DNA from 4 places in the Streptomyces sp. NPDC048290 genome. Region 1 is predicted to be linked to each of the others. Evidence: riboswitches for the same ligand, from Rfam matches in the RefSeq annotation. Region 1 holds a riboswitch; each other region holds the start of a gene.

Region 1 (5,138 bases):
GAGAAGTCCTCACCCACGCCCGTCTGTTCGGCATACATGGCATACAACTCGGCTGCTCTGAGATCGAGTTGGGTGTCGACACCGCCCGCATGGGCCGCCGGGGCGGACGCGGCGGCCTCCAGACCGGGACCCGGCGTCACGGCCAGGTCGTAGCCGCGCACCCGGTGTCCGGCGGTGGCGAGGCTGGCGGCCATCGGGGCGCCCATGTGCCCCGGCCCGACGAAGGCGACCGTACGGGCGCTCACCAGGCCGCCTCCTCGGTGCCGCCGGACGCGGCGAGGCCCAGTTCGCGGGCGCCGAGGGGCTGGAAGTGGCGGGCCACCTCGGTGTCCGTGACCTCGGCCAGGGTCGCCGGGGACCAGCGTGGGGCGCGGTCCTTGTCGACGACCTGGGCGCGGATGCCCTCGACCAGGTCGGGGGCGGTGAGCGCGGCGAGCGAGACGCGGTACTCCTGGTCGAGGACCTGCTCCAGGGAGCCGAGCCGCCGGGCGCGGCGCAGCGCGGCGAGGGTGACCTTGAGCGCGGTGGGCGACCTGGTGAGCAGGGTCTCGGCGGTCTCCTTGGCGGCGGGGTCGCCGTGCGCGAAGAGGCGTTCCACGATCTCCTCCACGTCGGGGGCGCTGTAGCAGGCGTCGATCCAGGCCCGGTGGGCGGCGAGTTCCCCGGCGGGCGGCGGCTGCGCATGGCGGGCGAGGGCGTCCCGGACGGGCAGGTCGCCGAGGTCGGCGAGGAGGGCGGGCAGGGTCGCGGCGGGGACGTAGTGGTCGGCGAGGCCGGTGAGCAGGGCGTCCCCGGCGCCGATCGCGGCGCCGGTCAGGGCGAGGTGGGTGCCGAGTTCGCCGGGGGCGAGCCCGAGGAGGTGGGTGCCGCCGACGTCGGGCACGAAGCCGATGCCGGTCTCGGGCATCGCGACCCGGGAGCGCTCGGTGACGATCCGGACGCTGCCGTGCCCGGAGAGCCCGACCCCGCCGCCCATGACGATGCCGTCCATGACGGCGACGTACGGCTTGGGATAGCGGGCGATCCGGGCGTTGAGGTGGTACTCGTCGTACCAGAACGCGGCCGTGGCGGTGCCGTCGCCGTCCCGGGCGTCGGCGTGGATGGCGCGGATGTCGCCCCCGGCGCACAGCCCGCGCTCCCCGGCGCCGGTGAGCACGACGGTCTCGACGGCGGGGTCGGCCGCCCAGTCGGTGAGGGCCCGGTCGATGTCCCGGACCATGGCGTGGCTGAGCGCGTTGAGCGCCTCGGGCCGGTCCAGGACGACATGGGCGGCCCGCCCCCGGACGTGGAACTGGACCCCGCTCATCCGAACGCCTCCGTCAGTCCGCGGGCCACGATGACTCGCATGATCTCGTCGGTTCCTTCCAGGATCTGCTGGACCCGCGGGTCGCGCACGATCTTCTCGATGCCGTACTCGCTGAGGTAGCCGTAACCGCCGTGCGGTGGGAGCGCCCGGTCGGCGACCGTGTACCCGGTGTCGGTGGCGAACCGCAGGTACGGGGCGATGGGCGCATGGGTCGTCTGCTCTCCTCGGATGGGATCAGCGGCGTTCCGGGTCGAGGGGTCCGGGAAGGGCTGGAGACCGTCAGAGAGCGGTGAGGCGATCACGGCCAGGACTGCGAAGTCACTGGTGGGGCGGGGTGCACACCGGTGCCATGCGTGTCTGCTCCATCCTCGTGGACCACACGGAACGAAACCCCCGGCCGGTATCCTGACTCCCGGATCAGCGCGCGCCGCCCACCTTCCCGACGACTCTGCCCTCTCGTCAGTGGCGTGTCGCCCGACGGTGGACTCCCCGGTCACAGTGGCGGGACCGGGCCGGAGTCACACCGGCTTCCCCGCACCGCGGGCCATGCCCCCGACTATATAGTTGGACGTCCTACTAAATCCAGCGAGCCGCCCCCTAGGCTCCCGCCATGCGCATCGCCTCCCTGCTCCCCGCGGCCACCGACATCGTCGCGGAACTGGGCCTGGCCTCCCGCCTGGTCGGCCGTACGCACGAATGCGACTGGCCGCCCCAGGAGGTGGCACAGGTCCCCGTGGTGACCGGCGCTGACCTGGACCAGGACCGCCTGTCCAGCCGGGAGATCTCCGACGCGGTCGGCGGCGCGGCACACTCCGGCTCCTCCCTCTACACCCTGGACACCGAGGCCCTGGCGGCGGCCCGCCCCGACGTGGTCCTGACCCAGGACCTGTGCGCGGTCTGCGCGGTCTCCTACGAACGGGTCGGCACGGCGGTCCGCGCCCTGAACGCCGACACCCGCGTCCTGAGCCTCGAACCCCGGACCCTGGACGACGTCCTGGACTGCCTGGTCACGGTCGGCGACCTGCTCGGCGTACGGGACCGCGCGGAGCGCCGCCGGGCGGACCTGACGGCCCGTCTGTCCCGGGTCCGCGCGGCGACCGCACGGGGCCCCCGTCCCCGGGTCGCCGCGATCGAATGGCTCGACCCCCTCTGGCCGGCCGGCCACTGGGTCCCGGACCAGATCACGGCGGCGGGCGGCACACCCCTGCTCGCCTCCCCCGGCGACCACACCACCCCGACCACCTGGGAGGCCCTCCGCGCCGCCGCCCCGGACGTCCTCCTGCTCCTCCCCTGCGGCTTCCCCCCCGACCGCACCCTGCGCGAGACCCACCTCCTCACCACCCTCCCCGGCTGGCAGGACCTCCCCGCGGTCCGCGAGAACCGCGTCTGGGTCCTGGACGGCCCGGCGTACTACAACCGCCCCGGCCCACGGGTGGTCCGGGGGGCGGAGGTACTGGCGTGGGTGCTGAGGGGGGTACGGGCGGGGGCTCCGGTGACGACGGCCGAGGCCCGCCTGCTGCCCGCCTGACGGCACCGTCGCGGGGGACCGGACACCCGGCCTCAGCCCCCCGGGCGGACCTCGGTCAGCGGACGTCCACGTAGTCGCCGGGCGCGGTCGCGGTCGCCGTGGTGGAGGAACCGGCGAAGGAGTAGCGCCAGTAGCCGTCCGTCGCCGCCTTCACCGTGGTCCTCAGCTTTCCGGAGCGGTCGGTGGTGACCGTCTTCACCGTGGTGTAGGCGGACGCCCCCTTCTTCCGGAACTGGAGCTTCACCTTCTGGCCGGCGTAGCCGGGATAGCCGCCGCGCATCTCCCAGTCCGCGTGTTCCAGCAAGCCGGTGACGGTCAGCGTCTTGCCCTTGGCCACCGGCTCGGGACCCGCGTTGGCGTTCAGCATGGCGTCCCGCAGCACGGACACGGACTTGGCGGAGTGCAGATCGGCATGGCTCCTGCCGTCGGCGGAGCGCGCCCAGACGGCCGCCTTCCAGGTGCCGGCGAAGGAGTTGCGGCCTAGCTGTCCGCGCGGATAGAGGTAGGCGAACGGAGTCGTGCACCTCGACGTGGTCGCGTTCACCTTGGTGCAGGTCGCCGCGAACGCGCCGTGCAGAACGGCGACGGGGCTGGCGTACGAACCCCGGTAGAGATACAGGTCCCCGCTCGCGATCCCCGACGGGTCGGTGGCCGTGAACGTGGCGTTGAAGCTCTGGAGATGCTCGTGGGACAGCCGCACCGGCTTGTTCGCGTTGACAGTGACGTTCGAGATACGGGTCGAGCCCACCACCTCGTCGCCGTCCGGTGCCGGACCGGCGAACGCCCGGGTGATCGTGCGGGTCAGACTGCCGCCCTGGTCGTCGGCGGCGGTCACCCGCAGCGTGACGAACGAGGCCCCGGCGGGGACATGGACCGTGGCCGAACCGTCTGCGGCGACCGGTGACTCGGTCCAGGTCCGGCCGTCGTCCGTCGAGTGGGCGAGTCCGGTGACCCTGGTGTTCGCCTCCGCCGGGTCCGTGTCGCGGGTGGTCGCGCTCGCCAGGACCCGCACCGGACCGGCCGCCGCGCGTCCGTACGCGTCCAGCCCCGGAACGCTCAGCCTGGTGTCGATCAGCGGCAGGTCCTGGCCCCTGGTCTGCGCCGAGCGGAACGTCCACCGGCTGTGCACGGACGGGGACAGCCGGGCGGACGGCACCCGGCGCTCGACGGTCTGGTCGAGGGTGTACGTCGTCAGCGACCAGGGCAGGACGGACGAATTGACATAGTCGTACGCGTCGAGACCGGCGGCCTCCGCGTAGGTGACACCGGCGGCCGAGGTGAGCTTGTACGCGTAGGAGGCGCGGCGCTCGATCCCGGGGTTGCCGGACGCGTCGTCGAAGGCACCCGACTCGTGCAGCGTGATCCGGTCGCTGGCCATCCGGTAGGAGCCGGGGTGGGCCGGGGTCGTCGGCTGGAACGGGGCCGTGCCCAGGGTCTCGCCCGCGCTGGTGCCGGCCGCCGGTCGGCGGTTGGGGAGACTGAGGGTCAGACCGTCCTTGCCGTAGCTCAGCGACCGCCTCTGGGTGCGGTTCGGGAGGGCGTACTCGGTGACCGAGCCGCCGGCGGACACCGGGGCTCCGAGGTACGCGCCGCCCTCGGGGAAGTCCGGGGAGTTGAGCAGCGAGGCCGTCGTCCGTATGCCCGGGGCGCCGATCTTCGTGACGGTCTTGGCGAGGGCCGCGGTACGGACCGTCTTCACGGGGGAGGCGGGGACGGTGTTGTCGAAGCTGTGGGTGAGGTCGTAGACGTACGGGCTCGGCACACTGTCCGAGGAACCCTTCTTGACGAGCACCTCGTGCACCCGCAGGGAGACGCCGCTCACCGAGAACGGGGTCGCGTACACCTTGCGGTCACCGGAGCCGACGGAGCCAGCCGTGTCGCCGCCCGGGACTCTGATCCACGCGGACATGCTCTCCCGGGTGGCGGTGGTGTCGTCGACACGGATCGCGGTCTCCTTGGCCGCGCGCTCGTCGAAGGTGACCGTCTTGCCGGCCGAACCGACCGAGAAGGCGCGGCTGAGCAGATAGTCGGGCCGCTCCCACGCGCTGTGCATCATGACCGCGAAGTAGTCGCCCGGCGGCAGCTTCACCGTGGCCGAGGGCCCGTCCGTGTGGTGGTCGACCCGGACCGCCGTCCAGGTGCGGCGGTCCCAGAGGTGGAGGGTCTTCCAGTCGACGGACGCGTTGGTGATGGTCAGCTTGACCGGGTACGTCGCCGCGTTGGCAGCGCGCGTGGCCGTGGTCCGGGAGTCGGCCGGAAGCCCCACGGTCGCGGTGCGGGCGGGCCCGGACTCGCCGGTCTGCC
Region 2 (5,138 bases), on a different contig from region 1:
TCCGCCGGTCGCCGCGGTCACCGACGGCCGGGCCCGGCTGCTGGTCCGCCGGGAGTCCCTGGACGACATCCGCGCCCGGGACGTGGGCCTGTGACCGACGGGCCGGGGAGCGGAACTCCCCGGCCCCGCCCATGGATCAGGCCAGTTCCGAGCGGACCGTGCGGGCCGCTGCCACCAGGTGCTCCAGCGACGCCCGGGTCTCCGGCCAGCCACGGGTCTTCAGACCGCAGTCCGGGTTCACCCACAGCCGCTCCGCCGGGATCGCCTTCAGCCCGGTGCGCAGCAGCTCGGCCGCCTCATCGGCGCTCGGCACCCGCGGCGAGTGGATGTCGTAGACACCCGGTCCCGCCTCGCGCGGATAGCCGTGCGCGGCCAGCTCACGCGCCACCTGCATGTGCGAGCGGGCCGCCTCCAGGCTGATCACATCGGCGTCGAGGTCGTCGATCGCCCGCACGATGTCACCGAACTCGGCGTAGCACATGTGCGTATGGATCTGCGTGTCCGGCCGCACCCCGGCGGTGGACAGCCGGAACGCCTCCGTCGCCCACGCCAGATAGGCGGCGTGGTCGGCGGCGCGCAGCGGCAGCGTCTCGCGCAGCGCGGGCTCGTCCACCTGGATGACCGAGGTACCGGCCGCCTCCAGGTCGGCCACCTCGTCGCGCAGGGCGAGCGCCACCTGCCGTGCGGTGTCCCCGAGCGGCTGGTCGTCCCGGACGAACGACCAGGCCAGCATGGTCACCGGCCCGGTCAACATGCCCTTGACCGGCCGGTCGGTGAGCGACTGCGCGTATGTCGTCCAGCGCACGGTCATCGGCTCCGGGCGGGAGATGTCCCCGGCCAGGATCGGCGGCCGGACGTACCGGGTGCCGTACGACTGGACCCAGCCGTGCTGGGTGGCGAGATAGCCGGTGAGCTGCTCGGCGAAGTACTGGACCATGTCGTTGCGCTCGGGCTCGCCGTGCACCAGGACATCGAGACCGGCCTTCTCCTGGAACGTCAGCACGTCCCGGATCTCGCTCTTGATGCGGTCCTCGTACCCGGCGGTGTCGATCCGCCCGGCCCGCAGATCGGCGCGGGCCGTGCGCAGCGCGTCGGTCTGCGGGAAGGAGCCGATGGTGGTGGTCGGCAGCAGCGGCAGCCCGAGGTGGGCGCGCTGCGCCGCGGTCCGCTCGGCGTACGGCTGGGAGCGGCGGGCGTCGGCGTCCGTGACGGCGGCGGCACGGGCCCGCACCGCCGGGTCGCGGGTGATCGGCGAGCCCGCGCGGGACGCCAGGTCGGCCCGGTTGGCGGCCAGTTGGGCGGCGATGGCGTCGGTGCCCCCGGCGAGCCCCTTGGCCAGCGTGACGATCTCCGCGGTCTTCTGCCGGGCGAACGCCAGCCAGCGCCTGACCTGCGGTTCGATGTCCCGCTCCGGGGCGGTGTCCAGCGGCACATGGAGCAGCGAGCAGGACGCGGCCACGTCGACCCGGTCGGCGAGCCCCAGCAGGGTGCCCAGGGTGGACAGGGACCGGCTGAGGTCGTTGACCCAGATGTTGCGGCCGTTGACGACACCGGCCACCAGCCGCTTGCCGGGCAGCCCGCCGACCGCGGCGAGCGCGTCCAGGTTGGCGGCGGCGGACTCCGTGAAGTCCAGCGCGAGCCCCTCCACGGGCGCCTTCGCGAGCACCGGCAGCGCGTCCCCGAGCCGGTCGAAGTACGAGGCCACCAGCAGCTTCGGCCGGTCGGTGAGGGCACCGAGGTCACGGTAGGCGCGAGCGGCGGCGTTCAGCTCGGCCGGGGTGCGGTCCTGGACCAGGGCGGGCTCGTCCAGCTGGACCCACTCGGCACCGGCCGCCCGCAGATCGGCGAGCACCTCCGCGTACACCGGCAGCAGCCGGTCCAGCAGGGTCAGCGGATCGAAGTCGGCGGCCACGCCCGGCGCGGGCTTGGCCAGCAGCAGATACGTGACCGGGCCGACCAGCACCGGACGGGCGGTCAGCCCCAGCGCCAGCGCCTCGGCCAGTTCGGCGACCTGCATGGCGGAGTCGGCGGCGAAGACGGTGTCCGGGCCCAGCTCGGGCACCAGGTAGTGGTAGTTCGTGTCGAACCACTTCGTCATCTCCAGCGGCGCCACGTCCTGCGTGCCGCGCGCCATCGCGAAGTAGCCGTCCAGCGCGTCGGCGGCCACCGCCTCCCGGTGCCGGGCGGGGATCGCGCCGACCATCACACTCGTGTCCAGCACATGGTCGTAGTACGAGAAGTCACCGGTGGGGACCTCGGCGATGCCCGCCTCGGTGAGCCGGCGCCAGTTGGCGGAGCGCAGTTCGGCGGCGGTGGCGCGCAGCGCGTCGGCGGTGACGCGGCCCTTCCAGTAGCCCTCGATCGCCTTCTTCAGTTCCCGGTGCTGTCCCTGACGGGGGTAGCCGTACACGGTGGCCCGTGCTGCCGCGGCTGCGGACTTGCTGGTCACGGAGATCTCCTTCGCGAGATGAATCCCTGAGATCCCGGCGACGGGACGCGGACGCGAAGGGTGACGAGGCCGGGCGGTCCCGGTCCGCGCGCGGCATGGCACGGTCCTTGGCCTGGCTCTGTACGCCGACCCGCCCACGAGGTCACCGGAATGTCCGCGCACGGAGGTCCGCGCACGGGCAGTGGCAGGTCTTCGGACTCGCGGGCCCGTCCTGACGACGTCAGGACACCTACTGGCCGTCGCTTCCCAGGCCCGTTCTCCCGGACCCAGTGCGTATGACGGCGGTCGTTCCCACTCACCGCTGCGGGGCAGTCCCGGATTCCCACCGGGTTCCCTCTTACGACATCCCGCCTGGCGGACGGGACGAACCAGCTGCACCGGCCACCCTAACCGCTACCGCGCCATCGCGTACATGACGTCCCACCCGTGCCGTGTCCGGGGGAGCGGACACGGCACGGGAGCGTGACCGCCGTGCTCAGCGGGGTGCCGGGGCGGCGGGCGGTGCGTAGCGCAGCGGGGTGAGCTGCTGGACGTCGTAGCGCAGCCGCAGCGCGGCGATCGCCGCGTGATCGATCTCTCCTCCGTCCTCGCCCGCGCCGTCCAGCAGGGCGAGGAGTTCCTCGAAGTACCGCTCGTGCGCCGGGGGCGGGGCCGCCTGGAACAGCACCCGGGCGGGGTCCGGGCCGGTGTTGGCGAACGCGTGCGGACAGCCCGGCGGTACGAACAGCAGCGTGCCGGGGCCCGCCCGTACGGCCCGCTCACCGGCGGCGGACTCCCACTCCCGCCAGTGGTCCGGGGTCCGCACCAGCGGCTCGAACGCGAGCACCTCCAACTCGCCCTCGATGACGTAGAACAGCTCCTCGCTGTGCGTGTGGGTGTGGGCGCCCACATCGAAGCCGGGCGGGACGACGACCTCGAAGGTGGACGCCACGCGGGAGTGCTCGCCGGTCACCTTGAACGTGACCCGCTGGGCGGCGACCGCCACGGTCCGCCCCCGGCCGGGCGGCACGATCAGCGGCCCGGCGGACGCGCCCGCGGTCACCGGGTACGCGGCGGACGGCGGCGGACGGTCGGGTCCGGATCGGCCGCCGTCATACGGGGCCCTCCGTGGAGACCGCCGCCGTGTCGGTCGCGGGCGCCGGGGCCTGCGCGGGGACCCGTACCGGGGCGGCGCCCGCCGGATCGGCCCGCACGCCGGAACCGGCGCCCTGCTCGGCCGCGGGTTCCGGGCTGTCGGTGGTCCATCGGCCGAGGGAGATCTCGGCGGTGATGCCCGGCCCGAACCCGGCGATCATCCCCGACGCCCCCGGCGCGCAGCCGCCCTCCTCGAACAGCCGGCGCAGCGCGTCCAGGACGACCGCGCTCGCGATGTTCCCGTACTCGGCGAGCGTGGCCCGGCTGAAGCGGAACATCTCCGACGGCACCCCGAGATAGTGGCTGAGGTCGTCCAGGATGCGCGGCCCGCCCGCGTGGATCAGATAGAAGCTCTGCGCGCTGGCGTCCCGCCGGTACTGGGCGGCCAGCGAGGACAGCGCCGGGGCGAGCTGCTCCATGGTGCCGGGCACCCGGCGGTCCAGCATGAAGTGGAAGCCGGTGGGCCGCACCCGGTAGGCGATCCAGTCCTCGCTGTCCGGCACCAGATAGGAGCCGTTGGCCTCCAGCTCGATGCCGGTGCCGCCCATGCCGCGCACCACGGCGGCGGCCACCGCGTCGCCGAACAGGCCGTTGGAGAGCATGTTGCCCACCGTCAGATCGGTCGGCTGGTAGCACAGCGAGCAGAACTCGCAGGCCACGATGAGGGCGTTGGAGCCCGGGTGGGCCATGCAGAAGTCGTGCGCCCGGTTGATGGCCGCGCCGCCCGCCGCACAGCCGAGCTGGGCGATGGGGATCTGCCGGCAGTCGTACCGGAACCCCAGCGTGTTGATCATCCAGGCGGTCAGCGACGGCATCATGAAGCCCGTGCACGACACATAGATGATGACGTCGATGTCCCGCGCTCCGAGCCCGGCGTTCTTCAGGGCCCGCTCCACGACGTCCGGCACCCGCGCCTTGGCCTCCGCCTCGTACGTGGCGTTGCGTGCCTCTAATCCCGGGTGCCGGAGCGTACGGTCGAGCGGCTGCACGATATGGCGCTTGCGCACCCCGGTGTTGCCGATCAGCCGGAGCGCGAGCGGTAGTTGCTCGTGCCCGGCGTACAGCGAACGGGCCAGACCCAGGGTCTGTTCATGGGTGATCGTGTACTCGGGTACGGCGACCGCGGGGCGGCACAGAACAGGCATGGTTTCCCCCTTCAGAGATGATCCGCGTATGAGATCCGTCTCGGCAGACCGGTGCTTGCCCGGCATGTCCAAGGAACATGCGACAAGCACACTAAACGCACCCGATAGCGTGAGATGGGAGTGCGGGCGGCGGGGAAGGGGCGCGGAACCCCGCCCCGGACCGGGGCGCACGCCGGGGCACACGCTCCGCCCCGGCGGGCGGACGGCGGTGGGGCGGGATGGGGCGGCGAGGGGCGGGCGGAGGGGGCGCGGGCGGGTGACGGGGTGGGGCGCGTGGTCGCTGGTGAGGCGGCACGGCAGGTGGCGGGGTCCGTGACGGGGCGGCGGGATGTGGGGGCGGGGCGGGGTGTGGGGGCGGACCGGCGGCACACGGTCCCGTGGCGTGGCGTGGCTGGCGGCGCGGCCCGCGG
Region 3 (5,138 bases), on a different contig from region 1:
GCGGGCTGATCAGCTCCACGGACACCTGGACGCTGGTCGGCGCCGAACTGGCCGCCCGCTTCGCACTCCCCGGCCTCGACCCGGCCGTGCTGCGTCTGACCCGCGACAAGGCGGCCGTGCGGGAGCTGCTGCACGGCGCCGGACTGACCCGGGGCCGGGCGCTGACGGTGGACGGCGGCGGGGCGGCGCGGGACCTGCTCCTCAAGGAGATCGGGCTGCCCGCCGTGCTGAAGGACTCGGCGGGCACCGGCAGCCAGAACGTGTGGCTGGTGCGGGACGAGAGCGCACTCGACACCGCGCTCGCCGAGTCGGCGGACCGGCCGCTGAAGGGGCGGCTGTTCGCCGAGCCCTACTTCGCCGGGCCGGTCTACAGCGCCGAGACCCTCACCTGGGCGGGGCGGACCCGGCTGCTCGGGGTGTCCAGCAGGCTGATGTCCCCGGAGCCGTACTTCCGGGAGGAGATCACCGCGTTCCCGGTGGCGTTCCCCGAGGCGCGGCGGACGTCGCTGGAGGGCTGGCTCGACGCGCTGCTGGCCGCCGTCGGCTACACCGACCGGTTCGCGCATGTGGAGTTCGTCCTGACCGCCGAAGGACCGGAGCTGGTGGAGATCAACCCCCGGATCGGCGGCGCGCTGGTCGGCGAGGGCCTGTGCCGGGCGCTCGGGCTCAATGTGTACGAGGCGATGGTCGAGACCGCGCTTGGCCGGCGTCCCGCGCTCATGGACACGGACCCGCCCGGCGGTCCGGCGGTGGCGTTCGTCCTCGGCTACCCGGCCGCGCCCGGTGTCTTCACCGGGGTCACCGGACTGGACCGGCTGGCGGATCTGCCGGGGGCGCCCGCCTGGTACCCGGTGAAGGCGCCGGGCGACGCGATCGAGCATCTGGCGGACAGCCGCGGCTATGCCGGGATCGTGTACGCGGAGGCGGAGACCGCGGAACTGGCCACACACCGGGCGGTGGCCGCGGCGAACACGCTCCGCGTACGCACAGAACCGTTCCCGCCCCGGGCATCCGGTGCCTGAAGGCGACGACGGCCCTGCGGGGACCGGGGGGAGAGCAGGTCGGGCGGGTCCGGCAGCCGACCCATCGGACGGACCCGGAGTCCGAGCGCCCGGAGAGAACCGGACCGGCGGTCCGGCCCGCTGGATCGGCGGACTCGGCGGACCGCTCCGCTTTCTGCTGCTCAGCTCCTTCCTGATCCCGCTCGGCAGTTTCATGGTGCTGCCGTTCATGTCGGTGTTCCTGCATGAGCGGCTCGGGATGGGGCTCGGCACGGTCGGGGTGGTGCTGGCGGCGGCGGCGCTGGTGCAGTTCTCCGGCGGGATCGCGGGCGGCGCGCTCGCCGACCGGATCGGGCTGCGCCGCACCATGCTGTGGGCGCTGGTGACCCGTACCACCGGGTTCGCCGGGATGCTGGCGGCGCTGCGCTGGCCGCCGCTGGCGGTTCCGGCGCTGATCCTGACGTGCTGCGGCGCGGCGCTGTACCTCCCCGCGAACAAGGCGTATCTCGTGCACGGCGTGGCCGAGGAGCGCCGCCCGGCGTTCCTGTCGGCGGGCAACGCGGCGCTCAACGCGGGGATGGCGGTGGGTCCGCTGATCGCGGGGCCGTTCGTACTGTCGTCGCCGGGCTGGCTGTTCGTCGCCGTGACCGCCCTGTTCGCGCTGGTCACGCTCGGGCACGCGCGGCTGCCCGCGGTGGGAGAGCGGCGCGCGGCGGGTACGTCCGGCGGGCTGCTGACCGGGGTGGCGGTGCTGCCGTTCGCCGCGAACCTGCTGGCGTTCTATCTGTATTTCTTCTTCCAGCACTTCCTGGCGGTGTACGCGGTGGAACGGGCGTCCGGCGCGTTCTACAGCCTGGTGCTGCTGCTGTGCTTCGCGCTGGTGATCGTCGTCCAGCCGCTCGCGTCCGGGCTGATCCGGCGGATGCCGTACGCGCTCGCCCTCACGGTCGGGTTCGCGGGGCTGGCGGCCGGTCTCGCGGTGCTGGCGGTCGGCAGCCGGGCGGCACTGCTGGCGGGCGGGGCGCTGATCACGCTCGGGGACATCGTGCTGTTCCTCAAGAACGATCTGGAGGCGCTGGGCCGCAGCTCCCGCTCCGACGCCGTCGTCTTCGGCCAGCAGCGGCTGGCGGCGGGGCTCGGCGCGTGCGCCAGCGGGGTGGTGGGCGGTCAGCTGTACGGGCTCGGCGAACAGGCCGGGTCCACCGGCTCGTTCTGGCTGCTGGCCGCCGCCCAGTGCGTCCTGCTGCCCCCACTGCTGCTCCTCCTGCGCCGCCCCTCCCCCTCCCTTTCACCCTCCCCCACGAAGGAGCACTGAGCCCGGATGACACGGACCGGTGGGTTCCAGGACGACGACTTCTGGACCGAGTTCCATGACTTCCTCTTCTCCGAGCAGCGTCACACCCAGGCCGCCGAACTGCTGGACAGCTCACCGCTGCTGTCCTTCCCGGCCGCCTCCCGGGTGCTGGACCTGTGCTGCGGTCCGGGGGTGTTCACCGTGCCGCTGGCGCTGCGCGGCCATACCGTGACCGGGGTGGACCGGAGCCTGCCGATGCTGGAGCGGGCCCGCGAGCGGGCGGCCGGGGCGGGCGTCGAGGTGACCCATGTGCGGGCGGACGCCCGGACGTACCGGGCGCCGGGCGCCTTCGATGTCGTCCTCAACATGTTCACGTCGTTCGGGTACTTCGAGGACCCGGCCGACAACGCGCGGATGCTGCGGACCATGTACGACTGTCTGGCTCCAGGGGGCACGCTGGTGCTGGATCTCGCGGGCAAGGAGTTGCTGGCCGGGCGGGTGAGCCCGCCGAAGGTGGTGCGGCGCGGGGAGGATCTGATGGTGCAGACGGACACCGTGCTGGACGACTGGGCGCGGCTGCGCAGCGACTGGGTGCTGGTGCGCGGTGAGCGGGTGACCCGGGCCAGGCTGGTGTGGTTCGTGTACAGCGCGGTGGAGTTGCGGCGGCTGGTGGAGGAGGCGGGGTTCGGCCGGGTGGAGGTCTTCGGCGGTTTCGACGGACGGCCCTATGACGAGACCGCGGAACGGCTGGTGCTGCGGGCGGTCCGCGCGGTGTGAGGTCCGCGGCCTTCTGGCCGTGGTGCGCGGATCGTAGGATCACCGCGTCACCCATCAACCGCGACGGGAATCAGGAAGCCGGTGCGAGTCCGGCACGGTCCCGCCACTGTGACCGGGGCGCGCGGCGTGGGCAGGCGGACACGGGCGTCGCTCCGGGAGTCAGGACACTGGCCTGTCGCGGGCCCGTTCCGAGGAGCGCGGACTCCCCAGGAGGCACATCGTGCACGACGGTCCTTCCCGTACCCCCCTGCCCGTCCCCGTCCGTCGCCGCCTGGCCGCGGCGCTCGCCCTGTCGGCGGTGCTGCTGGCCGCCGGGTGCGGCGGGTCCGGCGACCCGGCCGGGGCCGCCGGTCCGTCGGCCGCCCCGGCCGACGGCTTTCCGCTCACCGTGGAGAACTGCGGGGTGCGGACCACCTACGACGCGCCACCCGAGCGGGTGGTGACGATCCACCAGCATCCGGCGGAGCTGATGCTCGCGCTGGGCCTGAGGGACCGGATGGTCGGTACCGCGTTCCCCGACTCGGCGGTACTGCCCGCGCTGCGGTCGGACTTCGAGGCGATACCGGAACTGGCGGAGAAGGAGCCGTCGTTCGAGACGATCCTCGACACCGAACCCGATCTGGTCTACGGCGGCTACGGCAGCGCGTTCGCCGACAACGAGGGCCGCTCCCGGGAGGCGTTCGCCGACGCGGGTATCGACACCTACCTCAACCGCGAGTACTGCGCCGCGAACCAGTCGGTGACGATGCGGGACACCTACGACGAGATCCGCACCATCGGTGATGTCTTCGGTGTGCCGGAGCGGGCGGACGACCTGGTCGCGGAGTTGCGCGGCCGGGTCGACGGGGCGGCCACGGCGGTCGAGGGCGCGGACCGGGTACCGGTGTTCGTGTACGACAGCGGCGACAAGTCCGCGTTCACGGCGGGCGGCAAGGGCCTGGGCAGTGAGCTGATCCGGCTGGCGGGCGGCGAGAACGTGTTCGCCGATCTGGACGAGGTCTTCGGGGACGTCTCCTGGGAGCAGGTCGTCGAGCGCCGGCCGGAGGTCATCGCGATCTACGACTACGCCGGGGCCGGGAGCATCGAGCGGAAGAAGGAGTTCCTGCGGGCGCAGCCCGCGCTCGCGGACGTACCGGCGGTGCGCGACGAGCGGTTCGTGGTGCTGCCGCTGACCGCCACGCTGGTCGGTGTCCGGTCGGCGTACGCCGTGGAGGACCTGGCCCGCGCGCTGCACCCGGAGAGCTTCCGGTGACCCTGCCGGTCACGAAGTCCGCCGCCGACGGGGCCGTGGCGCGGCGGGCGGGCGGGCGGCGGCCGACGCCGACCGGGACGCTGCTGGCGCTGACCGTGCTGCTGCTGGTCTCGCTGACGGCGGGGCTGGCGATCGGGTCGGTGCCGGTGCCGCCGGGACAGGTGTGGGGCATCGTCACCCACGCGCTCGGCGCGGACTGGGTGGTGCCGGACTGGTCGGGGGCGCGGGAGACCATCGTGCTGGACGTCCGGGCGCCGCGGGTGCTGCTGGGCGCGGTGGTCGGCGCGGGGCTCGCGGTGACGGGTACGGCGATGCAGGCGCTGCTGCGCAATCCGCTCGCCGAGCCGTATCTGCTCGGGGTGTCCTCCGGGGCGTCGCTCGGGGCGGTCGTGGTGATCGTGTTCGGGGTGACCGTGCTGGGGCCGGTGTCGCTGCCGGTGGCCGCGTTCGCGGGCGCGCTGGGTTCACTGATGCTGGTCTACGTCACGGCCCGGACCGGCGGCCGGATCACCTCGGTACGGCTGGTGCTGGCCGGGGTGGCGATCGCGGCCGTGCTCACCGCGGCGATGCATCTGCTGCTGCTCACCGCGGACCGGGGCAATCAGGCGCGGGAGGTGCTGGCCTGGACGCTGGGCGGGCTCGGCGGGGTCGACTGGGGCGCGCTGTGGCTGCCGGTGGCGGCGCTGGCGGTCGGCGTCGCGGTGCTGCTGGCGCAGGCGCGGAAACTGAATCTGCTGCTGGCCGGTGAGGAGGCGGCGACCACGATGGGGCTGGACGTGGCCCGGTTCCGGGCGCGGATGTTCGTACTGCTGTC
Region 4 (5,138 bases), on a different contig from region 1:
TCAAGGGGAAGGTCAAGACCAAGGGGCATGAGGTGACCACCGCCACCGGCGGTACCCACAGATGCGACGGCACCAACGGCGGCGCCCACCCGAGCGCCGTGCCCACGCCGACCGCGGCGCTCGACGACGCGGCCCGCAAGCACCACTTCACGTGGGACGGCACCTGGTACCCGTCGTTCGAGGACTTCTTCGTGGAGTCCATCAAGGACGTCACCGGCGGCGGGGTCGCCTACTGGAACATCTCCGTCAACGGCACCCCGACCCCGGTGGGCGGCTGCCAGTTCAAGCTGAACGCGGGGGACAAGGTCGCCTTCACCTGGACCACGTTCTAGAGCGCGGCGGTGCGGGCCGGGGACGTCACCGCGTCCCCGGCCCGCGCCTCTCAGACGCCCCAGCGCAGGGCGAGGGTGTCGCCCACGTTCACCGTGGCGCCCCGGGTCGCCGCGGTGAACGCCGCTCCGTCGGTGCTGACCTTCCAGGTGCTGGAGCCGCTGTTGGCCTTGCCGTTGAGCGCGGTGACCGTGCCGGTGCCGGAGGCCGGGGTGACCGAGGTGACACAGCCCGCCGGGGTCGCGGCGGAGGCCGCGGCGTCCAGGACCGCGCCGAGGGTGGTGGTCGTACCGGTCGGGGTGATCGCGACCGAGCAGACCTTGAGGGTGCCGCTGCCGTCGTCGACCGTCAGCGCCAGCTTGGTGGCGGTGCCGGAGGTGAAGGTGGACTGACCCACCCACTGCGGGGCGCCCACCGTCGTCGGCAGCGGCGGGGCGGAGGTGAAGCCGCCGCCCGCGACCGCGCGCAGCCCGTCGATGGAGGCATAGGCGGACGGGGCGGTGTCGCTGGGCAGGTACTTGAAGCCGCCGCCCGGGTTGAACTGCTGGGCGATCAGGAAGTCCACCGGTGTCTTGCCCATCGGCGTGAGGAAGTCACCGGTCTGCGGGTTGATGCCGCAGGCGTTAAGGCCGGACACCGCCCAGCCGTTGGAGTCGGTGTTCGCCCCGAACATGGCGAGGAAGGCCCCGCTGTTCGACACCAGCTTGCTCTTCAGGAACGCCTTGGCCTGGGTGATGTCGGGGTCGGTGTTGGGGACGCCGGACACGCACAGCGCGGCCATCGCGGCGCCGGTCATGTCGATGTCGCTGGCGGCGGCGAGCTGGGTCGGGTTGCCCTCGGCCTTGCTGAAGTTCCAGCCGCCGTCGTTGTGCTGGTTGGCCCGGATACGGGTGACCATGGCGTCCCGCAGGGACTGGGGGACGCGGATCTGCCCGGCCTGGGTGCGGGCGCCGTTCAGGGCGAGCGCGGCGAACACCGTGCCGTTGAAGTTGGCCGACGGGCCGAAGTAGCCGGGTTCGGCGGTCTGCCAGTAGCGGTAGATGTCGGCGATCAGGTTGCGGGAGGCCGAGACGCGGGCCGGGTCGATCCCGGCGGCGTACGCGTTGAGGGTGCCGCGCTCGTAGTCGGTGACGACCGGGGAGGCGGACGGCCAGCCGCTGGTGGCCAGCAGATTGCGGTAGACGGTTCTGGCGTTCTTGCTGGTGTCGGTGCCCGGTACGACGTCCACGGCGGCGGTACCGGCCGCGGCGAACGCGCTGAACGCCCACTCGTTGGACAGCCCCGACCCGGCGTAGGAGCCGTCGGCCGCCTGGAGGCTGTCGAGGTAGGCGACCCCGTTGGTCTTGGAGGTGGCGATCTGGGCGGGGGTGGCGGTCGCGGCGGCGGGCAGGGTGGTGAGGGCGAAGGCGCCGAGGGCGGCGGCGGAGGTGAGGGTGAGCCGGCGCAGTGCGGTACGGCGGTGAGCGAGGCGCGGGGCCATGGCGTGCTCCAGGGATCAGGGGACGCCGGCCTCGCCGCGGCCGGACGGCCGAGGCGGGGGCCGCCGTCCTGGACGCGTGAACGGGCTGCCGGAAAAGGGCGCCGGGGTGGGCATTCGGGCTCGGACCGGCCTCCCGCCGTTCCACACCGCTGCGCGTCAGCCCCGGATTCGCACCGGGTTCCCCCACTCGGCAGTGCGGGACGGTACCTGACGGGGGTGCCGGTCGCCATAGGGCCAAAATCACCCGGCAGGGTGGTTTCTGCCGCGTCTTGACGCCCTGTGCGAACCGTGCTCAAATCCGGTCGATACGCAAAGAGTTCCAGGGGAAGCCGGTCGGATTCCGGCGCTGACCCGCAACCGTAGGTCCGGCCGCGCCGGGCGAGCCGGAGCACCTGGGGCGTGATCGAGCAACAGACGCCGTCGTGGACTACGGCGTGGTGCGACGGCTTCTCGCGCGGGCCCGGCCTGTACCGCGAGGGCCCTCGACCCACGTCCGGGCCCCGCGGGGACAGGACGAGGGGGACCGCGATGCGGACCGGAGAGCGAAGAGAGCGGCGCACGGGCGGCAGACCGGGGCCCTGGACGGCGGCCGGTACGGCACTGCTGGTGCTGGTCGCGGCCTGCGTGACATTCTTCACCGTCTCCTCGCCCGCGGCGGCCGATCCGATCGACGGCTGCACGGCCACGAAGGGCGCGATCGTCGCCGTCGACTTCGGCCCGTTCGGCGGCGAGGTCGAGCGGGGCTGCGACACCTCCCCCACCACCGGCTACGACCTGCTCCACGAGGGCGGGTTCAGCACCGCGGGCACCGACCACGACGGGCCCGCGTTCATCTGCCGCATCGGCTACGGCCCGTTCGACTCCGGCACCCAGTACCCGACGCCGGACAAGGAGTCCTGCGTCCTGACCCCGCCCGCCACCGCCTACTGGTCGTACTGGGTGGCCGAGCCGGGGGACGACGACTGGTCCTACTCCCAGTACGGGGCCATGGACCGGCGGCTGAACGACGGTGACGTGGACGCCTGGGTGTTCGGCGGCACGGACGTCGGCGGCACCACCGGCCGTCCCACGTTCAGCCCCGACGACGTCCGCGCCGGAGGCGGCGGGCCCACCCCGACACCGCCCGGTCCGACGCTGACCGGCGCGCCCGGCGAGATCGACGTGGACGGCGCCGCCGACTGGCTCAAGAGCCGTCTCACCGACGGCGAACGGATCGTGGACGAGGGCGCCACCGACGCCAATCCGTTCCTGACCGCGCTGACGGCGTTCGGGCTGGCCGCCGCCGAGGGCGACAGCGAGACCGTCGGCAAGGTCACCGACTTCCTGGCCTCCGCCGCCGGTCCCGTCGCCTACCCCAACGGCACGGACAAGGCGCCCGACGCCACCAGCGCGGCCCGTCTCGCGCTGCTCGCGTCGGTCACCGAACGCGATCCGCGTGACTTCGGCGGCCATGATCTGATCGGCGACCTGGTGGCGCACATCTGCCCGGCGGGCCCCGAGTCCGGTCCCGCCCCCGGCTGCACCGGCAAGGGCGACTTCGGGGACAGCGGCTACACCGAGGGCCAGGCGCTGGGCGTCCTCGCCCTGGCGCGCGCCGACGAGGAGCCGCCCGCAGCGACCGTCCAGCGGCTGACCCAGCTCCAGTGCCGTGACGGCGGAGTGACCAGCGTCCTCATCCGGCCGGGCGAGTACTGCGACGGCGACGCGGGGACCACCGGTCTGGTCGCCCTCGCCCTGCACACGGCGGGCGGGCAGGACGCGGCCGTGGACAAGGCCCTCGCCTATCTCGTCAAGAACCAGCGCGCGGACGGCGGGTTCCCGGCGTACACCGACTCCCCCACCGCGGGCGTCATCTCCACCGCGTACGCCGCGCAGGCGCTACGGGTGCTCGGGATGAAGAAGCAGGCCGACGCGGCGGTGGCGTGGCTGTCGCGGGAGCAGACCGAGGGCGGCGGCTTCGGCTTCGAGGAGGCGCAGACCGACCCTCAGCTGTACCCGACGGCGCTGGCGGTGCTCGCGGGCACCGGCAAGAGCCTGGCCGATCTGACGGTGAAGGAGCCGGAGCCCAGCGGCCCGCCCACCACCACCTCGCCCACCCCGACCCGGACCCCGCCGCCCGGCGCGGGCCCCGACCTGAAGAAGGGCGTCGCCTACCTCACCAGCGCCGCCCAGCTGAAGCAGGGCCGGTACTACACCGCCGGACCCGCCGTCTCCCGCGCCGACTTCGGGCTGACCATCGACGGCGCCTACGCGCTCGCCGCGACCGGCCTGGACAACGACGCGCTGCGCGGCATCGTCGACTTCCTGGACGAGCGGGGCACCGACGGCGAGGGACGCACGATCCGCGACTACATGAAGATCGGCACCGAGTACGCCTCGGGCGGCTTCATCGGCAAGACCGCCCTGCTCGCCGAGTCCGTCGGCCGTGACCCGCGCGACTTCGCCGGACAGGACCTGATCGGCGCGCTGGAGACGGCGGTGTGCGCGAAGGCCAGCGCGGCACCGGACCGCTCCTGTGCCGCGAAGGGCAACTACACGTACGCCACGTCCGTGTTCTCCCAGTCCCTGGGGATCATGGCGCAGTTGCGGGCGGGCGAGGAGGACGCGGCGGCCGAGCCGATCGCGTACCTCGCGGGGCTTCAGCACGACGACAGCGGCGCCTGGCCGAGCCTGATCCCGTCCACGGGCGACTCGGACGTGGACTCCACGGCGATGGCCGCGATGGCGCTGGATCTGGCGGGTGACAACGCGGCCGTCGACAAGGCGCTGCGGTGGATCGCGGACCAGCAGCAGTCCAGCGGTGGTTTCAAGAGTTCGATCGGCACCTCCGTGAACTCCACGGCCCTGGCGATCCAGGGGCTGTCCCTGGACGCGGGCGCCTATCCGAAGGAGATCGCGGCGGCCCGGAAGTTCCTGGCCGCGCAGCAGAACGGCGACGGCGGTTTCAATGTGGCCGCCGAGGGCCAGCGCGGCTCCGATCTGCGGGCGTCCACCCAGGCGGTGGGCGGCGCGACCGGCATCTCGTTCGCCTATCTGGAACAGTCCCTGGAGGGCACCTCGCCGCAGCCCACGCCCCGGCCCAGCGGGTCCACCCCGGACATCGTGACGCCCGGCGAGTCCGGTGGCGGCACGGGCGGCGGCGACTTCACCGCGGACGGCGGCAGCGGGGGCCTCGCCTCCACCGGCGTCCAGGTCACCATGCTCGCCGCCATCGCCGCACTGCTGGTGCTGGCGGGCTGGCGGGTCGTGGTGGTGGCCCGGCGCCGCACCGCCGGGACGGGAGACGGACGATGAGGCGGCCGACGGCGCTCGCGGCCCGGGTGACGGC

What was found. Region 1 has a riboswitch for cobalamin ahead of AB0D49_RS32725 (acyl-CoA dehydrogenase family protein). Riboswitches for the same ligand answer to the same signal wherever they lie in the genome.
Region 2: it holds a riboswitch for cobalamin, as region 1 does, so the genes downstream of both, metE (5-methyltetrahydropteroyltriglutamate--homocysteine S-methyltransferase) here and AB0D49_RS32725 (acyl-CoA dehydrogenase family protein) in region 1, are expected to answer to the same signal.
Region 3: it holds a riboswitch for cobalamin, as region 1 does, so the genes downstream of both, AB0D49_RS28065 (ABC transporter substrate-binding protein) here and AB0D49_RS32725 (acyl-CoA dehydrogenase family protein) in region 1, are expected to answer to the same signal.
Region 4: it holds a riboswitch for cobalamin, as region 1 does, so the genes downstream of both, AB0D49_RS28125 (prenyltransferase/squalene oxidase repeat-containing protein) here and AB0D49_RS32725 (acyl-CoA dehydrogenase family protein) in region 1, are expected to answer to the same signal.

What each region holds. Positions count from the first base shown of each region.
Region 1 covers NZ_JBEZLM010000024.1:146,536-151,673, reverse strand. Annotated here, with positions in the region: partial or broken gene AB0D49_RS32740 (3-hydroxyisobutyrate dehydrogenase) at 1-107, opposite strand, end outside; partial or broken gene AB0D49_RS32735 (NAD(P)-binding domain-containing protein) at 153-245, opposite strand; gene AB0D49_RS32730 (enoyl-CoA hydratase/isomerase family protein) at 242-1,306, opposite strand; partial or broken gene AB0D49_RS32725 (acyl-CoA dehydrogenase family protein) at 1,303-1,491, opposite strand; cobalamin riboswitch at 1,684-1,870, opposite strand; gene AB0D49_RS32720 (cobalamin-binding protein) at 1,917-2,834, shown strand; gene AB0D49_RS32715 (hypothetical protein) at 2,890-5,138, opposite strand, start outside.
Region 2 covers NZ_JBEZLM010000001.1:14,370-19,507, reverse strand. Annotated here, with positions in the region: gene lysA (diaminopimelate decarboxylase) at 1-94, shown strand, start outside; gene metE (5-methyltetrahydropteroyltriglutamate--homocysteine S-methyltransferase) at 137-2,449, opposite strand; cobalamin riboswitch at 2,632-2,820, opposite strand; gene AB0D49_RS00080 (cupin domain-containing protein) at 2,925-3,491, opposite strand; gene AB0D49_RS00075 (type III polyketide synthase) at 3,541-4,728, opposite strand.
Region 3 covers NZ_JBEZLM010000018.1:144,816-149,953, reverse strand. Annotated here, with positions in the region: gene AB0D49_RS28080 (ATP-grasp domain-containing protein) at 1-1,022, shown strand, start outside; gene AB0D49_RS28075 (MFS transporter) at 1,231-2,316, shown strand; gene AB0D49_RS28070 (class I SAM-dependent methyltransferase) at 2,323-3,072, shown strand; cobalamin riboswitch at 3,104-3,260, shown strand; gene AB0D49_RS28065 (ABC transporter substrate-binding protein) at 3,293-4,324, shown strand; gene AB0D49_RS28060 (iron ABC transporter permease) at 4,360-5,138, shown strand, end outside.
Region 4 covers NZ_JBEZLM010000018.1:158,019-163,156, reverse strand. Annotated here, with positions in the region: gene AB0D49_RS28135 (DUF4430 domain-containing protein) at 1-332, shown strand, start outside; gene AB0D49_RS28130 (hypothetical protein) at 383-1,810, opposite strand; cobalamin riboswitch at 1,919-1,994, opposite strand; cobalamin riboswitch at 2,080-2,225, shown strand; gene AB0D49_RS28125 (prenyltransferase/squalene oxidase repeat-containing protein) at 2,339-5,104, shown strand; gene AB0D49_RS28120 (hypothetical protein) at 5,101-5,138, shown strand, end outside.